4 regions of the Microbacterium sp. A93 genome follow, and region 1 is predicted to be linked to each of the others. Evidence: riboswitches for the same ligand, from Rfam matches in the RefSeq annotation. Region 1 holds a riboswitch; each other region holds the start of a gene.
What was found. Region 1 has a riboswitch for S-adenosylmethionine ahead of ACSU1G_RS16170 (cobalamin-independent methionine synthase II family protein). Riboswitches for the same ligand answer to the same signal wherever they lie in the genome.

Region 1 (4,692 bases):
GTGATCGGGTTGGTGTGGTTCCGGTCCAGGGTGATTGATGCCTGACCAGGCCGGTGGCAGGGGCGTGGTCGGGGCCCGGTGGCGGTAGCGCTCGGGGTGGGCCCGATAGTAGTCCTGCTGGGCGCCCTGGCGCCGGTGGTGAGGTTTCACCCAGGTCCCGTCGTGGAGTTGGTCCGGGGTGAACAGGGCGATCCCGCTGTGCCGGTGGGCGGTGTTGTGCCAGACCACGTGCGCATCGACGTAGTCTCGGGCGGCCTGCAGGTCGGTGAAGACCTTGGTGTAGTTCGGCCGGGTCTTCAGAGTTCGGAACTCCGATTCGGAGTACGGGTTGTCGTTGGAGACGTAGGGTCGGTTGTGGGTGAGCTGAACACCGTGGCCGGCCATATGACCTGCCAGGGCGTTTGAGCGCATCGCAGCCCCGTTGTCGGCGTGGAGGTAGTCCGGGGCGGTGCCGGCGGCAGCGAAGGCCGCAGCGAACATGTCCACGGCCAGCACATCGGCCTCGCGGTCCTCGACCCGGTAGCCCACCATCTTGCGGGAGAAGATGTCGATCACCGAGTACACCTTGAACACCTGGCAGCTGTAGGGGCCCTTGAAGTCGGTGAATCGCCCTGGGTCTGATGGAGACTCGTTCTATTGGATTCCAACCAAGGTCTGGTCGGTCCGGTTTGTAGCGTAGAGCGTTTCCTCGAACTCTGCTGGGGGCACGTCATCTAGGTAGCCGTGCAGGCGGGTGTTGCTGTGCCAGTGGACCCAGCTGAGGGTGGCGAGCTCGATGTCCTCGACAGTTTCCAGGGCCGTCCTTCACGGGCCGGACCACGGATCAGTTCGGCCCTGTAGTAACCGTTCACCGTCTCGGCCAGGGCACTGTCATAGCTGTCGCCGACGGTGCCGATCGAGGGCACCGCCCCGATCTCAGCGAGGCGTTCGCCGTAGCGGATGGATGTGTATTGGGCGAATTCAACCGATCGTCGCAACACCCTGATTTCGGAGGTGTTGGTGGGACGGCCCGCAGGACGCAGCGCCACCGGCGCCGCGTGCACGAGCTGTACTCGCTGGCCGAGACCGTCTCCCAGGCGCAGATGGCCGCCTCCGCACTGGAACTGGGCGCACCGGCCTGGTTGTACGACGGTGAGGACGGCCGCGCCTGGCACCGCGAGATCGTGGCCTTGAGCCACTATGCATCCTGGGCCGTCAGTGCCTATGGTGGGACTGGCACCGGCGGGTGGGAGACCGCCGGCCCTCATTTCTGACGCCTTCCACCACGAATTCCCTGGCCAGTCGATGGGTAGAGGTCCCCACCTCCACCGGTGGCGGGCGCGTGGCGCGCTCCCTAGCGTGGACGGCATGTGGAGGAATGCCGAGAACGCCCGAGGTGGAGTGACCGTCCTGGACGGCGCTCCGGCGGAATCCACCACCCTCCTCGGCTCGGTGTGCGGCCTGATCGAGGTGCCCGCCGGCGTACGAGTGGACGTCCACGGGCTGCTCGAGGATGCCGTGGTCACCGGCTCCGGCACCGTCCGCGTCAGCGGGCTGATCGCGGACCTGGTTCAGCTGGGTGCGGGCGAGGTGCTCGCCAGCGTCGGCTCCGTCCTGGCCCCGCGTGAGGCCGAGGGGCCGTGGCGCGTGCTGCAGCACTGTGGCACCTGGGCTGAGGCGTGCGAGCTGGTCTTCCCGACGCCGGCCGTGGACTCCGCCGCCGCCCTCGCCTCCGGTCTCGGCGCCGGTGAGCTGGCCGCCGGTCTCGACTGGTATCCCGTTCCCCGCAGCTGATGCCCGACCGGCGCGGACCGCCGCGTTACTCCGCGACGGTCCGGACGCCTCTGGACGTCAGACGAGGACGGTGGCGGTCTTCCACAGTCGCCGGGTCGCCAGGGCGGCACCGGCGGCCAGGGATTCGAGCTTGGCGACGGCGATCTGCGGGTGCACCCTGCCACCCAGGCCGCAATCGGTGGAGGCGATGACGTGATCGCGGCCGACCAGCTTCGCGAACCGTTCGATGCGGTCTGCCACGAGCTCGGGGTGCTCCACCACATTGGTGGCGTGGGAGACCACGCCGGGGATGATCGACTTGCCCTCCGGCAACACCGTGTCCTCCCACACCCGCCATTCATGCTCATGCCGGACGTTTCCGGCCTCGAAGGAATAGGCCCCGGCATTGACCTGCAGAACGGTGTCCACGATGTCCTTGAAGGGGATGTCCGTGGTGTGCGGTCCGTGCCAGGATCCCCAGCACACGTGCAGCCGGATCTTCTCCTGCGGAATGCCGCGCAGTGCCCAGTTGGTGGCTTCGACGCGGACCTTCAGGAACGCCAGGTAGTCCTGAAGCGAGGGCTCCGGATTGATCTGGTCCCAGCTCTCAGCCAACGAGGGGTCGTCCAGCTGGACGGTCAGGCCGGCCTCCACGATGGCCAGGTATTCCTCGCGCATGGCCTCCGCCGAGGCCCACACGAGTTCCTCCTCGGTCCGGTAGTACTCGTTGCCGATGCGGGCACAGGAGCCGGGTGACACGGCGGCCAGGAACCCTTCCTCCACCCCGGCTCGGGTCAGGGCGCCCTGGAGGTTGGTGACGTCGGAGCGCACCTGGTCGTGGCCGGTGTAGGTCAGCGGGGCCACGACCTTCGGCTGGGACACCGGTTTGCGGCCCGTGAGCACGCCACCGTTGGGGTCGCTGTAGGCCTCGCGGAACCTCGTCCAATCCCGGCGGTCCGGAAAGGATGTCAGGACGATGTTGCCGGGGGAGGATCGGTGGACCTCCGCCTCGGCCCAGCGGTCCTTGTCGCCTTGCTGCAAGCCGCCGAGCCGGGAGAACGAGTAATTCCACCAGGCGCCATAGTCCACGTCATGGGACATCTCGTGCCCGTACTCGCCGTCGTTCGGGATGTCGATGCCGAGCTTCTGCTGGCGTTGGACGATGTCCACCACGGAGGCCTCGAGTAGACCGCGGAACTCGTCGGTGAACCCGTCCGCCTCACGGGCCGCGTTGGCAGCGAGGAGTTCGGGGGTTCGAGGGAGCGATCCCGTGTGGGTCGTGCGGATGTGATCGGAATTCAAGGACATGGCAAAGCCACCTTTCCATCGGTCCTGGCAGTAGCACCGTTCCCGTGATGCGCATCGGATCACAGAAGAGATCCGTGGCGGGGGCGGTTGCTGCGACGTCAACGAGCCAGGTCTCTCGGTCGCTCCGGATGGGACACCACCAGGACTACCAGCGCCGGCGGTGTCCCTACGAGCCGGCGGAGCCACGGGTCCTCCGTCCCGTCACACGTCGACATCTGGACGGAACCGGTGCCTGCTGCCGTCGTCACATGACGCATCCGTGTCGACTCATTCGGCTCGGGCGCCGGAGCCACCTCCCCGCGGGACCTCACTGGCAGCCGATCATTGAAGATGACGGGGCCGGGGGCGAAGATGACAACGCCGGCCGGGTGTCCTGCCGCGTCATAGACTGGACGGTCAGAAGGACCGGTCGCTTCAGGAAGAGGGCATTCACATGCGTTGCTGGATCCCCGCACCGATGCCGGGCACTGCGGTGCACACTGGCAGAGCTACTGGTGATGGAGGCCATCCGCGTGGCTGAGAAGAGCGCCGCCGAGCTCGCAACATTGCTGAGCGCGCGTGACTCGCGGGGTATTGCCGCGGAGGTTCGAGATCTGATCACCTCGGGCCAGATGATTCCCGGAAGCAGGCTGCCCACCGTCCGCGCCGTGGCCACGGAGTTGTCGGTCAGCGTGGGCACGGTCGCCAAGGCCTGGTCGATCCTGCGGGATGAGTCGTTGGTCGATACCCGGCAACGTGGAGGAACGCTGGTGTCAGCGCTGGCTGGCACACGCCCCGGCGATGCTGATCCCGTGGCCTGGTCTGACGTGGATTTCCTGTTCTGCAGCCCAGATCCGGAGCTGTTGCCGTCCTTGGAGGGCGCCGTCTTCTCAGCACTGTCCATGCCGCACTTCAACGAGTGGGGACGCGAGTACATTGTGCCGAACCTGCATCGGGTCGTGGCGCGGCACTGGCCCTTCGAGGCCACCGGGTGGATGACGGCCGGCGGTGGTACCGAGGGATTGTGGCTGGCCACCCGGGCGGCGGTGGGCGAGGGCAGCGTGGTTGCCTGCGAAGAGCCGGTGGCTCCCGGCTTTTTGGCCGGGTTGCGCGAACAGGGCCTGACCGTGATCGGGATCCCGGTGGACGACGACGGCCCGGACCCCTCGGCCGTGCGTGCTGCGGTCGACGCCGGAGCTGCAGCGCTGGTGCTCTCGCCCGGGGGGCCGTTCTCAGACCGGCATGTGCTCAGTGCTGACCGCGCCGCGGAGCTGGCCGAGCTGCTGGCCTCGACGTCGGTCAACATCGTGGAGAACGACGTTCTGGGTCCGCTCTCGCCCGAGCCGGTGCGCTCGCTCGGCGGGCATCTGCCCCACCAGACGATTCGGGTCGAAGAGTACTGCCGGGCCTTCGGCATCGACCTGCGGACCTCGGTGATCGGCGGAGACGGCGCCCTGGTGGATGCCGCCATCCACCATCGCAGCGGGGGAGTGGCGTCCAACAGCCGCCTGCTGCAGAACGCACTGGCCACCTTGCTGAGCGAGCCGGCCACCAGGCGGCTGATCGATGCAGCTCGGCAGCGCTACGCGCTGCGACGCCAGCAGGCGCTGGAGGCGTTCGCTTCCACGGGGATGACCGTGCACAGCGGCCCGG
Region 2 (4,692 bases), on a different contig from region 1:
ACCGACTACGGACTCGGCCGGGGCCACGGCATGGCCCTGGTCCACGTCATCCAGAAGGGCCCTCAGATCGACGCCAAACACGTGGGAACCTCCGGCTCACACCGCGACTCCTCGGACACGCTCTGGTTGGACGGCCAGGCCAGCAAACCGTCCTGACCCGGAATGCGGGCCCGCCACGGGCTCGGTTGCACCGTCCTCGACACCCCCTCCTCGAGCCTTCTATTGCACACAACTGAATTGTACGCAATACTTCCTGCATGAGCACCCCCGAAGCCCCACCGAACCTCCACCTGGAGGACCAGGTCTGCTTCGCCCTGTACTCGGCGGCCCGGGCAGCCCAGCAGGCCTACCGGCCACTGCTGGACGAACTGGGCCTGACCTACCCGCAGTACCTGGTGCTGCTGGTGCTCTGGGAGCAAGACGGGCAGTCGGTCTCGGAGCTCGGCGAGCGATTGCACCTGGACAGCGGCACACTCTCGCCGCTGCTGCGCCGTCTGGACGAGCACGGGTTCATCACCCGCGAGCGCCAGACCACCGACTCCCGCCGAGTGACCGTCCGGCTGACCACAGCGGGTGAGACCCTCCGCGAGCGCGCGGTGGACGTCCAGCGGTGCCTGCTGGACGCCGTCGGGCTCTCCACCGCAGACCTGCTCGCGCTGCGGGACCTCTCCCAGCGTTTCGTGGCCGCAACCTGACCAGCTCCCCACACGCCCACGCAACCACCATCAGGAGATCCCCATGCAGACGATCTACACCGCCGAAGCCCTGGCCACCGGAGGCGGCCGCGACGGCCGCACCCAGACCGCGGACGGCAAAATCAACCTGGACTTGGCCACCCCGCAGGAGATGGGCGGCACCGGCGACGGCGCGAACCCGGAGCAGCTCTTCGCCGCCGGCTACGCGGCCTGCTTCCACTCCGCCTTGCAGATGGTGGCCCGCAAAGCCAAGGCTGACCTGGGCGAGTCCAGCGTGGGCGCGCGAGTGGGCATCGGCCCCAACGGCGCCGGCGGATTCGGCCTGGAGGTCACCCTCGAGGTGGTCGTGCCGAACCTGCCCGCCGAGCAGGCCCAGGAGCTCGCCGACCAGGCCCACCAGGTCTGCCCGTATTCCAACGCCACCCGCGGCAACATCGAGGTCCATGTGAACGTGGTGCAGGACTGATGCCCACCCTTTACGACTTCACCGCCCCCACCGTGGCCGGTCAGGACCAGCCGCTCGCGGACTATGCCGGCCAAGTGGCCGTGGTGGTCAACACCGCCAGCAAGTGCGGCCTGACGCCCCAGTACGAAGGCCTGCAGGAGCTCTACGCCGAGTACAAGGACCAGGGCCTGGTGGTGCTCGGCTTCCCCTGCAACCAGTTCGCGAACCAGGAGCCCGGCACGGACGCTCAGGCCAGCGAGTTCTGCCAGCTGAATTACGGGGTCGAGTTCCCCATGTTCGCCAAGGTGGACGTCAACGGTTCCGGCTCCCACCCCCTGTTCGCCTGGCTGAAGAAGGAGACCTCCGGGCTGCTCGGCGGGGCCATCAAGTGGAACTTCACCAAGTTCCTCGTCGACCGGGACGGGAAGGTCCTCGAACGCTTCGCCCCGGCCACCGGCCCCGAGAAGATGCGTTCAGCGATCGAGGCGGCCCTGGAGGTGCCGGCGGGCTGAGGTCCTGGAGGTGCCGGCGGGCTGAGGTCCTGGAGCACCTGGCAGGCCAGCCTGCGTCTCACGGCGTCATCTCCGTCCCCTGCACCCGGGTGATCGGCTCAAACACCGCCAGGATGACGGACCATGACCGCCGGCATGCCCCGGGCCCGCCCCGCCGATAGCGTCGGCGGCGAATCACGAGTGCCACACACAGCGAACCCTGGTTCCGTGGCCGGCAACCCTCCGCACGTGCGGGGTGCCCCAGGTGAGGATTCGGCCCGCAGCCCACTGGTGCGGGCAAGACGCGAGCCAAGGTAGGGAAGACAGGCCATGAGCACGTCCACACTGAGAATCGACTCCGAGGCATCCGTGGTCCACGGCCTGGACATCGGCCGCACCCGGCCGGCCATGAAGTGGGTGTGGATCCTCGGCCTGGGTGGGGTGTTCTTCGAGGCCTACGCCGGTGCGGCCCTCGCCTCCGGTCTCGATCCGCTGACCCGCGAGTTGGGCCTGAGCCCCGTCCAGGTCTCCCTGGTGACGAGCACCTACATGTTCGTGGCGATCTTCGTCTGCCCCTTCGCCGGAGGCCTGGCGGACAAGTTCGGGCGGCTGAACATCCTCCTGGCAGCCAAGGCCTTCGCCCTGGTCGCCATGGTGATCGGACTGTCCGCGGGCAGCTTTGAGATCCTCATCCTCTCCCGCGTGCTCGCCGGCGTGGCCTGGGCCATGGACTTCGGAGCGCTGCTGACCTATATCTCCGAGTTCCTGCCGGCACGGCACCAGAGCAAGCTCAACCGCTGGCAGGGCATGTGGTACGTGGCCACCACCACCAACCTGCTCTTCACCTTCGGCATCTACCACCTCGGGGTCGGCACCTCGATCTGGCGCTGGTTGCTGGGCAGCTGCGCCGTCGTCGCACTGGCGCTCCTCGTCTCCCAGCGGGCCGTGCTGGTGGAGTCCCCGCGGTGGCTGGCCTCCAAGGGCCGGTACGCCCAGGCCGCCGCCGCCCTGCAGCGGATGTACGAGTTCCCCGGCGCCGCGGTCACCGCCGCCCCAGACGGCTCGGTCACCGGAACCACCCAGCACGACGCCGGCCGGTTGGCCACGCTGTTCCGCGCGCCCTACCTGCGACGCACCGTCCTGGCCAACGTCGCCTGGTTCGCCGAGGCCTGCCAGTACTACGCGATCGGCTGGTACCTGCCGATCATCGCCCTGACCCTGTTCGGCGAGAGCTTCGCGGGAGCCACCCTCGGAGCGGCAGCGTTCAACGTCCTGGGCATCGTCGGCGGCTTCGCCGCAGCCGGCCTCGCGTCCCGACTGCGCATCCGCGGCGCCATCCAGATCGGCTTCGCCGCCTGCGCGGTGATTCTCGTGGTCTTCGGGCTCACGCTCGAGTCCGCTCCCCTGGCGGTGGCCATCCTGCTGCCGTCCCTCTTCATCCTCTTCCACGCGGGGTTGGCCGCCCCGGGTGGTGCGGCACTGTCCGCGCTCGCGTATCCGAGTCATCTCCGAGGCCTGGGCATGGGCGTCTCAACCACCTTCTGCAACATCGGCGCCGCTGCGGGCCTGTTCCTGTTCCCGTTGCTGCAGGCCTGGTTGGGCACCTCTGGGGCGATCATGGCCATGGCCGCCGTGCCGTTCGTCGGCTTCCTCACCGCCACCCTCATCAAGTGGGACCCGGACCGGCTCAAGAGCCCTTCTCCAGATGCCGACCCCGCTTTCGCGGCGCTCACGAGCGGACCCGTTACCGCAGACCAACTGCGCGCCTGACGCCAGCGTCACCTCTTGCCGCGGCAGGAATCAGCGTCAGTCGGGTCTCGCGGCCTGTCATGGGCCGGAGGCATCAGGGTGCCCTTGGGCCGCGGGTCGTGCTTCAAAGGCGCCGCAGACCTACCCTCTCTGCGGGCCGGGGGCCTTGTTAGCCTGTGCTTACGCATGCCCCGCATGACCGACCGCAGGAGGCAGGTAGCCGTGTCAACCATCGACCCCGAAGAGGCCCGAGGCCATTCCGAGAACCCGGCCGAGGCCACCCGTGAGACGTCGGGCCACAGCATCGACGGGGACACCCCGCCAGCCGAGGGCACCAGCGCGGAGCCCACCAACAACGAGCTCGACAAGGACCAGCGAGGCGTCGGTGCCAAGAACAAGGCCTGGCTGGTGGCCCTGCTGGTCCTGGTCCTGGTCTTCGTCGGCTTCTGGATCGCCGGCTCGATCGCCGGACTGTTCTGAGCGTCCGCCGAGGCGTTGCCACCACCGATCGTTTCATCACGCCGACCGACCTGGCCCGTCCAAGGAGGATGTCATGACCCATCACGTGAGTTCGATGCTCGAGACCTATCCGAAGGACTTGGGCACGATCGACCGAGAGAAGCTGGCCCAGTGCATCGAGGCGTGTTTCGAGTGCGCCCAGACCTGCACCGCTTGTGCGGACGCCTGCCTGGCCGAGGACAACGTCGCCGACCTCCGGCAGTGCATCCGGTTCAACCTGGACTGCGCAGACCTCTGCGCAGCCACGGGCCGGGTCCTCTCCCGCCAGACCGGCAACAACGCCGAGACCACCCGTGCCTTGCTCGAGGCCTGCCGGACCGCGTGCCGGGTGTGCGCCGATGAGTGCGGCCAGCATGCCGAGATGCACGCGCACTGCACGGTCTGCGCCGAGGCGTGCCGCCGGTGCGAGCAGGCGTGTGCCGAGCTGCTCGAGTCTCTGGGCTGAGGACAGGACCTCCCTTCTTCCAGGTGAAAGTGCCATTGCAGCCTCCAGTACACCTCCCTAGGGTCCACAGTGATACGGATCTCATTCCAGCGACTGTGCTTGGAGTGCGCCTGAACGTCATGTGACCCACCAGGAGGCAGAGTGAAGAGCAGCGCGGCCGTCATCGTGGAACCCGGCAAGGGCTTCAGGATCGAGGAGCTCGACCTCTCCGAGCCCGGCCCCGGAGAGGTCCTGCTCCGATACGCCTACTCGGGACTGTGCCACTCCGACCTCCACATCCTGCAGGGTGACTCCGAGGCGCGATTGCCCCTCGTCGGCGGACACGAGGGCTCGGCAGTGGTCCAGAAG
Region 3 (4,692 bases), on a different contig from region 1:
TCCCCACGATCAGCCAGGAGGCATAGGTCCGGGGCGGGTCCGGGAATAGGATGCCTTGGTCCCGACCGATCTTGCCGGCGTCGAAGATGTTGGTGTAGCCGAGGGCGGCGTCCACTGAGTCCAGGGTCCGAGCCATGGACAGCAGGTCGATCTCGGTGAAGTCGAAACGGCGTGGATTCTCCACCACGTCCTTGAGCTGAGCGGTGCGCGGTTCGATGTCCGAGTCCAGCCCGATCAGGCCCTCGCGCTCCAGCAGCCACAGCGCCTGGCCCTGGTTGGCCAGGTCTGTGGGCACGGCCACGGTGGCGCCGTCCGGTAGGTCCTCCACGGCGTCATACCGGGTGGAGTACAAGCCGAAGGCCCACTGGTAGATCTCCACCGTGGTGGACAGGTCGAAGTCGTTGCCCTCCGCCACCTGTTTCATGTACCACTGGTGCTCGAAGATCGTGGCGTCCACCTGCCCCTCCGCCACGGCCCGGTTGGCCTGGACCGCGTCCGCGATGCCCACCGCCTCGATCTCGACGCCGTAGTCAGGGGCGATCTCCTCGGCCACGAACTCGACCAGGCTCTCCTCCCCGGCCATGGCCGGTTCGTAGTGCACCTTCAGCGGCCGGGTGATCTCAGCCTCGCCGCCGGCGGCCACGGCCGGGCGGTTGGACTGCTGGATCACCACTAGACCCAGGGCCAAGGCGACCACCGTGGCGATGGCCGCCAGCGACCAAGGCAGCACGGAGCGGGACTTCCGCAGGGTGAAGCCGTGATCGTGTCCGGCCGTCGTATGCTCCCCGGTGGTCGCCGGGGCCTTCTTCTCGGGGTTCATAGGAGGTCCTTCAACAGGGGTGGGGCCGCTCAGGGCCGGGTCAGTGAACGGGCGATCCGGTCGCCGACGAACTGGACGAGCTGGACGGTGATGATGAGCAGGACGATCGTGCCGAGCATGACGGTCATGTCGAAGCGCTGGTAGCCGTAGGTCACGGCGAGGAAGCCGATGCCGCCCGCACCGATGGTCCCGGCAATGGCCGAGTACTCGATCATTGAGATGGTGTTCAGGGTGATGGCGGAGGCCAGGCCGGGCAGGGCCTCGCGCAGTTGCGTCTGGCGGATGATCTGCACTGGGGATGACCCCGTCACGAGACCCACGGCCATGTTCTCCCGCGGCAGGTCGTTCAGGGTGTTCTGGACCAACCGGGCGAAGAACGGGATGCCGGCGATCGTCATGGGCACCACGGCCGCGGCGATGCCCAGGGTGGTGCCGGTGATCCACCGGGTCAGCGGGATGATGGCCGCCATCAGCACGAGGAACGGCAATGACCGGCCCATGTTGACGGCCCAGCTGAGCACTCCGTAGGCCCGCTCCTGCGGGAACAGCCCGCGTGGGCTCGTGTTGTACAGCAGCACGCCGGTGGCGCCGCCGATCGCCACGACCAGCACCATGACGATGCCCACCATGGCCCAGGTCTCCCCGTAGGCCGGCAGCAACAGGGCAGGCAGCTCGGACAGCGGGGTGTCGGAGAGCAGGGGCTGTGAGGTGTCCGCGGTCGCGCTCATGCCGTCGCCCCCACCGTCGTGCCGGCCGGTACCCGGCGGGTGCCCGACGGCGGCGACCCGGCCTGGCCTGCACCCGCGCCTTGGCCTGTGCCCGCGGTGGCGCCGGTCCCGGCGGGACCGGACCGGCCGGCGTCGTTCCTCACGCGGGCGCTGAGCCCGAGTTCGTTCAGCGCGCCGATGGCGCGCCGGGCCTGCTCGGCGCGGACCCCGACGACGGCCCGACCCAGGGCGGTCGCGCCGCGGGCCTCGACGGTGCCGCCGAGCAGGGCCAGGCGGATCTGCTGGTCTACCGCCACGCGGGTGAACCATTCGGGGTCCACGTCCCCGTCCCGGTAAGCCAGGTCCAGGGCGGTGTCGAAGCCGGGCGGCAGCGGCAGCGCGGCGATCGGCAGCAGCTGTCCGCCGACGGTCGAGTCCTGGTCGGCCACGAGGGACGGCAGGGAGCCGTACTCCGCGAGCCGGCCGTGGGACAGGGAAGCCACCTGGTCGGCGACGTGCCGGACCACGTCCATCTCATGGGTGATGAGGATGATGGACAGGCCCAGGTCGGCGCGCAGGTCAGCGAGCAGGGACAGGATCTGCGCGGTGGTGTCCGGGTCCAGGCCCGAGGTGGACTCGTCCGAGAGCAGGATCCGGGGCCGCAGGGCCAGCGCCCGGGCGATGCCCACCCGTTGCCTCTGCCCGCCGGAGAGCTGACCGGGGTAGGCGTCAGCCTTGTGCAGCAGTCCGACGCGGTCCAGCAGCCCGGCCACCCGGTCCTGCATCTCGTGGTGGACCACCCCGAGGTTGCGCAGCGGCAGGGCCACGTTCTCGGCCACGGTGATACGGCGCAACAGGGCGGAGTGCTGGAAGATCGTGCCGATGGCGCGGCGGGCGGAGCGCAGCTGATGGCCCCGCAGCCGGGACAGGTCGCTGCCGTCCACCAGGATCTCGCCGCGGGTCGGCTTCTCCAGGAGGGAGATGCAGTGCGAGAGGGTCGTCTTGCCGGCCCCGGAGGGCCCGACCACGGCGGTGATGGAGCCTTCCGGCACCGTCAGGTCGATGCCCTTGAGCACCTCGACGGTCCCGCCGTGCCCCGTGTAGGACTGGTGCAGGTCGCGGATCTCGATCACAGCGCACCGCCGTCCCCGGGCTGGGACGCGGGCAGGGTGTCGGGCGGGTTCTCGGGCACGGGGATGCACGTCCTTCCATCGGTCCTGGCGGTAGCACCTGTCCGGTTCCCCGGTGGTTGCTGCGGCGTCGTCGAGCCAGATCTCTCGGCCGCTCTGGATGGGTTCCCTCAAAGAGGACCAGATCATCGGGGGTACGAACCAATTCGACGTCACATTCAGACCCGTCACGTCCTCCCGGCGCCGCCGGGGCGGCCCGGTGGTCCAAACCGCCCGAAGATGACGTTGCATGACGCCCGGCGCCGGAGCGCGCCGAGGACGCCGAGGCGCTCCGGCGCCGGACAACGTACCGGTGACCGGCGCAGAGCCCCTTGTGGGAGGACGATGGCGAGCCCTCTCGCGATTGACACGGGCACCCCCGGCCTACTTCACTGAAGTCAACAACCATCCAGAGCGGCCGAGAGATCTGGCTCGACGACGCCGCAGCAACCTCCCGCAACGATCCGGGAAGGTGCTCACGCCAGAACCGATGGAGAGTGATGCACCATGACTGCCCTGGCCGAGACCCTGGACCATGCTTCCGGCTCCTCCACCGGCGCCGCCAGCACGACCACAGCGGGACGCGACGGCGCTCGCAGCCTGGCGGTCGAATTCCGCGGAGTGGGCCGCTCCTTCCCGGCGTCCGATGGTGAGCGGACCGTCCTGCGGGACATCAACCTGACGGTGACCCCGGGCGAGGTCCTGGCCATCATCGGCGCCTCCGGCTGCGGCAAGTCCACGCTGCTGCGCGCCGTGGGCGGCCTGGACACCGGCAGCACGGGCGAGATCCTGCTCAGCGGCTCCCCGGCCCGCGCCTACGACTCCCGCACCGCCGTCGGCTTCCAGGAGCCGCGGCTGATGCCCTGGCGGACCATCCACCAGAACGTGACCCTCGGCCTGCCCCCGGGGACGAACCGTGCTGAGGGCCGCGAGCGGGTGAACCGGCTGCTGGAGCTGGTCGGCCTCGCGGAGTACGCCGGCCACCGGCCCCGCGAGGTCTCCGGAGGCATGGCACAACGCACCTCGCTGGCCCGCGCCCTGGCCCGCCAGCCAGGAGTCCTGTTGCTGGACGAGCCCTTCGGGGCCCTGGACGCGCTGACCCGGCTGAAGATGCAGGACCTGCTCCTGGACATCCACGCCGCGACTCCCACCACCGTCCTACTCGTCACCCATGACGTGGACGAAGCCCTCCAGCTGGCGGACCGCATCCTGTTGCTCGGTCAGGATCCCACCGCCGGGGCCGCCCCCGGAGCCACGGCACGCTCCGTGGTCACCGTCCCCGGCGACCGTCCGCGGGACCGCGGCTCGGCCGCACTGGCCTCGCTGCGCTCCGAGCTGCTCGCCGGCCTCGGCGTGGACGCCCACCGGCACTGACCGGACCGGATCCCCTCGCCCCACACTCCCCCGTCCTGCGCCGCATCCCTGATGGCGCGGAACGCACCGCACCCTCGAAAGGCACTCCCATGCGCACACGATTCACCTTGTCCGCGGCCGCTCTGGCCGCCACCGCCCTCATCCTGACCGGCTGCGTGGCCGGCGAGGGCTCCACCGGTGCCGCCGAGGCCGGCGACAGTGACGGCACTGCCGCCTCGGGCGGCGAGCTGAACATCGACTTCGCCACCTACAACCCGCTCTCCCTCGTCATCAAGGAGAAGGGCTGGCTCGAGGAGGAGCTCTCGGACGAGGGCGTCACCGTGAACTGGATCCAGTCGGCCGGCTCCAACAAGGCCAACGAGGCCCTGCGCGCCGAGGCCGTCGACGTGGGTTCCACCGCCGGCTCCGCCGCCCTGCTCAGCCGCGCCAACGGCACCCCCATCAAGACCATCAGCCTCTACTCCCAGCCGGAGTGGTCCGCCCTGGTCACCACCGCCGATTCGGACATCACCGAGGTCACGGACCTGGTCGGCAGGAGCGTGGCCGCCACCAAAGGCACCGACCCCTACTTCTTCCTCATCCAGGCCCTCGGGGAGGCCGGCGTGGACGAGTCCGAGGTCAC
Region 4 (4,692 bases), on a different contig from region 1:
GGCTGTGCCTCCACCCGGATGGACAGGTCGCAGACGGCCACTCCGCCCTGGCCGTCGTCCGCGGTGACCTCGATGAAGTCGTGGCCGGCGAAGCCCGGCGGGGCCGTGTAGGTCAGGGTGTGGCCGGTGACCGCGGTCTCGGCACCCGACGAGGAGCCCGCAGCCGTGAGGGTGATCCGGTCGCCGTCGGGATCCGTGACCTGGAAGCCGATCGACTCCGGGACGCCCGCCTGGACGATGATCCCGGGGCATTGGAGGAACTCGGGCGGGGCGTTGCCGCTGGGGGAGGTGGAGGGCGAGGGGGCCACGGGTTGCGTGGCTGTGGCTGAGGGGGATCCGCTGGGGCTGGGCAGGGTGTCCGCTGCGGCAGGGCCCACCGGGCCGGTCATGAGCAGCAGGACTCCGGAGGCGGCCGTCAGACCGCGGCCGAGGCCCGTGAGGGCATGGCGCGGACGGGGAAGGTCAGCAGTATGCCGTGCCCTTGTGGTCATGCTCAGCCCCCCCTGATGGCGCTTGACCCCGTGTTGCCCGCTCCGTCCAGCGGAACGGGCAACACCGGCTGACTGTGATCATACCGTGATACTTCAGGATGTCCAGATCACGGCGTGATCACAATCTGGGGCTGGTCAGGCCACGCGTGTCTCCGGGACGGAGACCAGGGAGGGGTCGTCCGTGACGATGTGCCCGATCGCGGCGTCGATGGCGCGCAGGGTGACGTCATCCAGGGTGAGGTCCAAGGCTTTCACGTTCTCGGCGATCTGTTCCGGCCGGGAGGCTCCGACGAGGGCGCCGGCGACGTTCGGGTTGGCAAGGACCCAGGCGATGGCGAGCTGGCCCATGGTGGCCCCGAGTCCGTCAGCGATCGGACGCAGCTTCTGCACTGCGGTGAGCACCTCATCGGACATCCGGCTGGCCATGGTGCGGGCGCCGCCCTCGGTGTCCGCACCGCGGGAGCCCTCGGGAGGCTGCTGGCCGGGCAGATACTTGCCGGTGAGGATGCCGCCGGCCATGGGGGACCAGACGATCTGGGAGAGCCCGAGGTCCTCGCAGGCCGGGATGACCTCTGACTCGATGACCCGCCACAGCATGGAGTACTGCGGCTGGCTCGAGATGAGCTGGAAGCCGAGCTGGGACGCCATGGCGTGGGCTTCCCGGATCTTGTCCGCGGGCCACTCGGAGACCCCGATGTACAGGGCCTTGCCGGCGCGGACGATGTCCGCGAAGGCCTGCATGGTCTCCTCCAGCGGCGTCTCCACGTCATAGCGGTGGGCCTGGTAGAGGTCCACATAGTCCATCTGGAGCCGCTGCAGCGAGCCGTTGATGGACTCCATGATGTGCTTACGGGAGAGCCCGGTGTCATTGTGGCCCTGGGGCCCGGTGGGCCAGTAGACCTTGGTGAAGACCTCGAGCGACTCGCGGCGCTGACCCTGCAGGGCCTCGCCCAGGACGGACTCAGCCTTGGTGTTGGCGTAGACATCCGCCGTGTCGAAACTCGTGATGCCCTGGTTCAGGGCCTCCTTCACGCAGGCGTGTGCCGTCTCGTTCTCCACCTGGGAGCCGTGGGTGAGCCAGTTGCCGTAGATGATCTCTGAGATCTTGAGTCCGCTGTTGCCGAGGTATCGAAATTTCATGGATTCACCCTAGTCGGCCGGACGCCGCACGTCGCCAGGGGTTCAGCCCGGGTCGAGCTCGGTACGCCGCCGCAGCTGGTCCAGCTGCCGGCGCTCCCGCTTGGTGGGGCGTCCGGCCCCGCGGTCCCGGCGCGGCACGGCCATCAGCTCGCGGGGGACGGGCTCCGGGGAGTGGTCGATGTAATGACGGACGGCCTCCGGGGCGCCGACGCGTTTGGCCAGCAGGCCGGTAACCTCGAGGATGCGTTCCCGGCCGGGCTGGCGCAGGCGGATGGTGTCCCCGGGCCGCACGGCCTGGGAGGCCTTGGTGGGTTGCCCGTTCAGCCGGACGTGCCCCGCCCGGCAGGCGGCGGTGGCCGCCGAGCGGGTCTTGTACATGCGCACGCCCCAGAGCCAGGCGTCCAGACGGACCTGGGCGGGAGGGGTGGGTGGTGGCATGGACGTGAAGCCTACCTCCCGTTACTGGTTGCCCTACTGGTTTCCCTACTGATTGCCTTCGGCGGTGCGCAGGTTGCGGAACGCGGAGCGGTGGAACACGATCGGCTCGTGCTCGGAGGAGTGGTCGTGCACGCCGTGGACCTCCAGCAGGACCATGGTGTGGTCCCCGGCCGGCAGTTCGGCATAGACGGTGGTGTCCAGCCACAGGGCCGCACCGTTCAGGAGCAGGGCACCGTGATCCGTGGAGCGGACGTCCAGTCCGGCGAAGCGGTCTCCCTCCTTGGCGGCCAGCTGGCGGCACACGCTGGTCTGGCCCTCGCCGAGGATGGAGATCCCGATGCGTTCTGCCTGCTTCAGCCGCGGCCAGGTCCGGGAGGTGTTCTGCACGGCCACAGACACCAGCGCCGGCTCGAGGGAGACCCCGACGGTGAAGGACGAGGCCACGAGCCCCTCCTTGACGCCGTGGGCCACACCGGCCAGCGCTGCCACGCCGGAGGGGAAGTGGGAGAAGGCGGTGCGCAAGGTCTCGGTGGACAGCTCGCGATTGAGGTCACGGTCCAGGGCGGGGGTCGAGTGCAGTTCGTGGGTAGCCAGAGCGGTCATGTTCGGTCCTCCATTCGAAGGCGGATCTACTCGACGGCACCCACGGAGAGTACTCCGAACGGCACCAGCAGAAACGCGGTACTTGCCTGCCGGGACGTCCGGGAGGCCGAATCCTCACCTGGAGCACCCCACTACTGCGTGAAGAGGGTTGCCGTCCCGCAAGCCAGGGCTGTAACAGCGGGAACTCGTGATTCTGTGTCCAGACTAACGACGCCCGGCCCTGACGGTCAAAGGGTTTCTCGAACTATGAACCCCTGTGACCTGCATGATGTCCATGACCTCAGGAGGAGTCTCAGCGGAAGCGCAGGGAGACTGCCTCGCCGTGGGCGGGCAGGCCTTCCGCCGTGGAGAGGGAGGCGATGTTGGCGTCCAGGTCCTTCAGGCCGGTCTCCGTGTAACGGATCAGCTGTTGCAGGCGCAGGAAGCTCACGGTGTTCAGCCCGGAGGAGTACCGGGCGGAGCCACCGGTGGGCAGCACGTGGTTGGAGCCGGAGGAGTAGTCGCCCAGAGGCACCGGGGAATACGGGCCCACGAACACGGCGCCGGCGTTGCGCACCCGCCGGGCGGTGGCCAGCGCATCCACGGTGTGGACCTCGAGGTGTTCGGCGGCGTAGGCGTCGGCCACGGCCAGCGCCTCGTCCAGGGTGTCCACCAGCAGGATCCCGGACTGGGGGCCGCCCAGGGCCTGGCGGATCTGCTCCTCATGGAAGGAGCCGGGCACCTGTGCCTCGATCTGCGCGGTCACGTCGCGGGCCAGCTCGGGGGAGGTGGTGATCAACACGGAGCCGGCCATCGGATCGTGCTCGGCCTGGCTGATCAGGTCCGCGGCCACCCAGCGGGCGTCGGCCGTGCCGTCGGCCAGGACCGCGATCTCGGTGGGTCCGGCCTCGGCGTCGATGCCGATGGTCCCGAGCAGGGCGCGCTTGGCGGCCGCCACGAAGATGTTGCCCGGCCCCGTGACCATGTCCACGGGGGCACACACCGGGGCGCCGGCGTCGTCCGCCACGCCGTAGGCGAACATGGCCACCGCCTGGGCGCCGCCCGCCGCGTAGACCTCGTCCACGCCGAGCAGGGCGCAGGCGGCCAGGATCGCGGGGTGCGGCAGGCCGCCGAAGTCCTTCTGCGGCGGGGAGGCCACGGCCAGGGACGGCACCCCCGCGGCCTGGGCCGGGACCACGTTCATCACCACGGAGGAGGGGTAGACGGCGCGGCCGCCGGGCACATACAGGCCCACCCGGTTCACCGGGACCCAGCGGTTCTCCACCACGGCACCCTCGGCGAGCTCGACCTCGGACCCGGAAGGGAACTGGGCGGCGTGGACGGTGCGGGCGCGGGTGATGGACTCCTCGAGGGAGGCCCGGACGGCCGGGTCCAAGGTCTCGAGCGCCTCGGTGATCCGCGCGGCCGGCACCCGCAGGGACGGTGGGCGGATGCCGTCGAACTGCTCGCCTAAATCCAGCACGGCGGTGGCGCCCTCGGTGCGGACCCGATCGAGGATCGGCAGCACCCGGGGGACGGCGGCGGCCACGTCGACCTCAGCGCGTGGCAGCACGGTGGCCGGATCGTAGTCTCGGCCGCGCAGGTCCGTGGTGGCAAGCAGGGCAGGCATGGGAGTGGCTCCTGAGATCTTGAGGGGTTCAGCAGGTTCAGCAGGTTCAGTGCCCATTCTGCCCCTGTTGAGGATCGCGCCAGCACGGGATGTCAGACTGGGCCACATGCTCAGTCCGTCCCCCCTTGCCGAGTGGCCCGCCGTCCTGACCGCCGCGGGGGGTGCAGCGGAGTCGACCGCCGATCCCACCGGAACCCCCGGTCCGGCCCAGGAGAACGTCCAGGACAGCGTCCGGGAGGGCGCCGAGGGCGCGGTGGACTCGCTCGGCCCGTTCTGGGGCATCCTGTCCACCGTGGCGATCTCCGTGGCGATCGCGGTGGCCGTGGTGGTGGTCGCCTGGTTGCTGCTGAACACCGTGCTGCGCCGCAAGCCCGGGATGCGCGGCCAGGTCGCCAAGTGCCGCGTCCCGGT

Region 2: another riboswitch for S-adenosylmethionine. It lies ahead of ACSU1G_RS22300 (MFS transporter); the one in region 1 lies ahead of ACSU1G_RS16170 (cobalamin-independent methionine synthase II family protein).
Region 3: another riboswitch for S-adenosylmethionine. It lies ahead of ACSU1G_RS21800 (methionine ABC transporter ATP-binding protein); the one in region 1 lies ahead of ACSU1G_RS16170 (cobalamin-independent methionine synthase II family protein).
Region 4: another riboswitch for S-adenosylmethionine. It lies ahead of ACSU1G_RS22920 (flavin reductase family protein); the one in region 1 lies ahead of ACSU1G_RS16170 (cobalamin-independent methionine synthase II family protein).

Annotation. Positions count from the first base shown of each region.
Region 1 covers NZ_JBPXMT010000006.1:102,450-107,141, forward strand. The annotation lists gene ACSU1G_RS16150 (transposase) at 1-573, opposite strand, end outside; partial or broken gene ACSU1G_RS16155 (IS3 family transposase) at 634-956, opposite strand; gene ACSU1G_RS16160 (hypothetical protein) at 1,038-1,253, shown strand; gene ACSU1G_RS16165 (hypothetical protein) at 1,348-1,773, shown strand; gene ACSU1G_RS16170 (cobalamin-independent methionine synthase II family protein) at 1,831-3,060, opposite strand; SAM riboswitch class I at 3,073-3,195, opposite strand; gene ACSU1G_RS16175 (GntR family transcriptional regulator) at 3,573-4,692, shown strand, end outside.
Region 2 covers NZ_JBPXMT010000009.1:235,039-239,730, reverse strand. The annotation lists gene ACSU1G_RS22320 (DUF4287 domain-containing protein) at 1-156, shown strand, start outside; gene ACSU1G_RS22315 (MarR family winged helix-turn-helix transcriptional regulator) at 258-695, shown strand; gene ACSU1G_RS22310 (organic hydroperoxide resistance protein) at 739-1,161, shown strand; gene ACSU1G_RS22305 (glutathione peroxidase) at 1,161-1,652, shown strand; SAM riboswitch class IV at 1,825-1,941, shown strand; gene ACSU1G_RS22300 (MFS transporter) at 1,962-3,401, shown strand; gene ACSU1G_RS22295 (DUF6480 family protein) at 3,603-3,860, shown strand; gene ACSU1G_RS22290 (four-helix bundle copper-binding protein) at 3,934-4,344, shown strand; gene ACSU1G_RS22285 (NDMA-dependent alcohol dehydrogenase) at 4,486-4,692, shown strand, end outside.
Region 3 covers NZ_JBPXMT010000009.1:121,418-126,109, reverse strand. The annotation lists gene ACSU1G_RS21810 (MetQ/NlpA family ABC transporter substrate-binding protein) at 1-820, opposite strand, end outside; gene ACSU1G_RS21805 (methionine ABC transporter permease) at 850-1,548, opposite strand; gene ACSU1G_RS21800 (methionine ABC transporter ATP-binding protein) at 1,545-2,660, opposite strand; SAM riboswitch class I at 2,733-2,824, opposite strand; SAM riboswitch class I at 3,099-3,193, shown strand; gene ACSU1G_RS21795 (ABC transporter ATP-binding protein) at 3,204-4,070, shown strand; gene ACSU1G_RS21790 (aliphatic sulfonate ABC transporter substrate-binding protein) at 4,160-4,692, shown strand, end outside.
Region 4 covers NZ_JBPXMT010000009.1:387,446-392,137, forward strand. The annotation lists gene ACSU1G_RS22905 (Ig-like domain-containing protein) at 1-491, opposite strand, end outside; gene ACSU1G_RS22910 (aldo/keto reductase family protein) at 627-1,631, opposite strand; gene ACSU1G_RS22915 (RNA-binding S4 domain-containing protein) at 1,674-2,069, opposite strand; gene ACSU1G_RS22920 (flavin reductase family protein) at 2,115-2,672, opposite strand; SAM riboswitch class IV at 2,746-2,865, opposite strand; gene hisD (histidinol dehydrogenase) at 2,965-4,272, opposite strand; gene ACSU1G_RS22930 (mechanosensitive ion channel family protein) at 4,388-4,692, shown strand, end outside.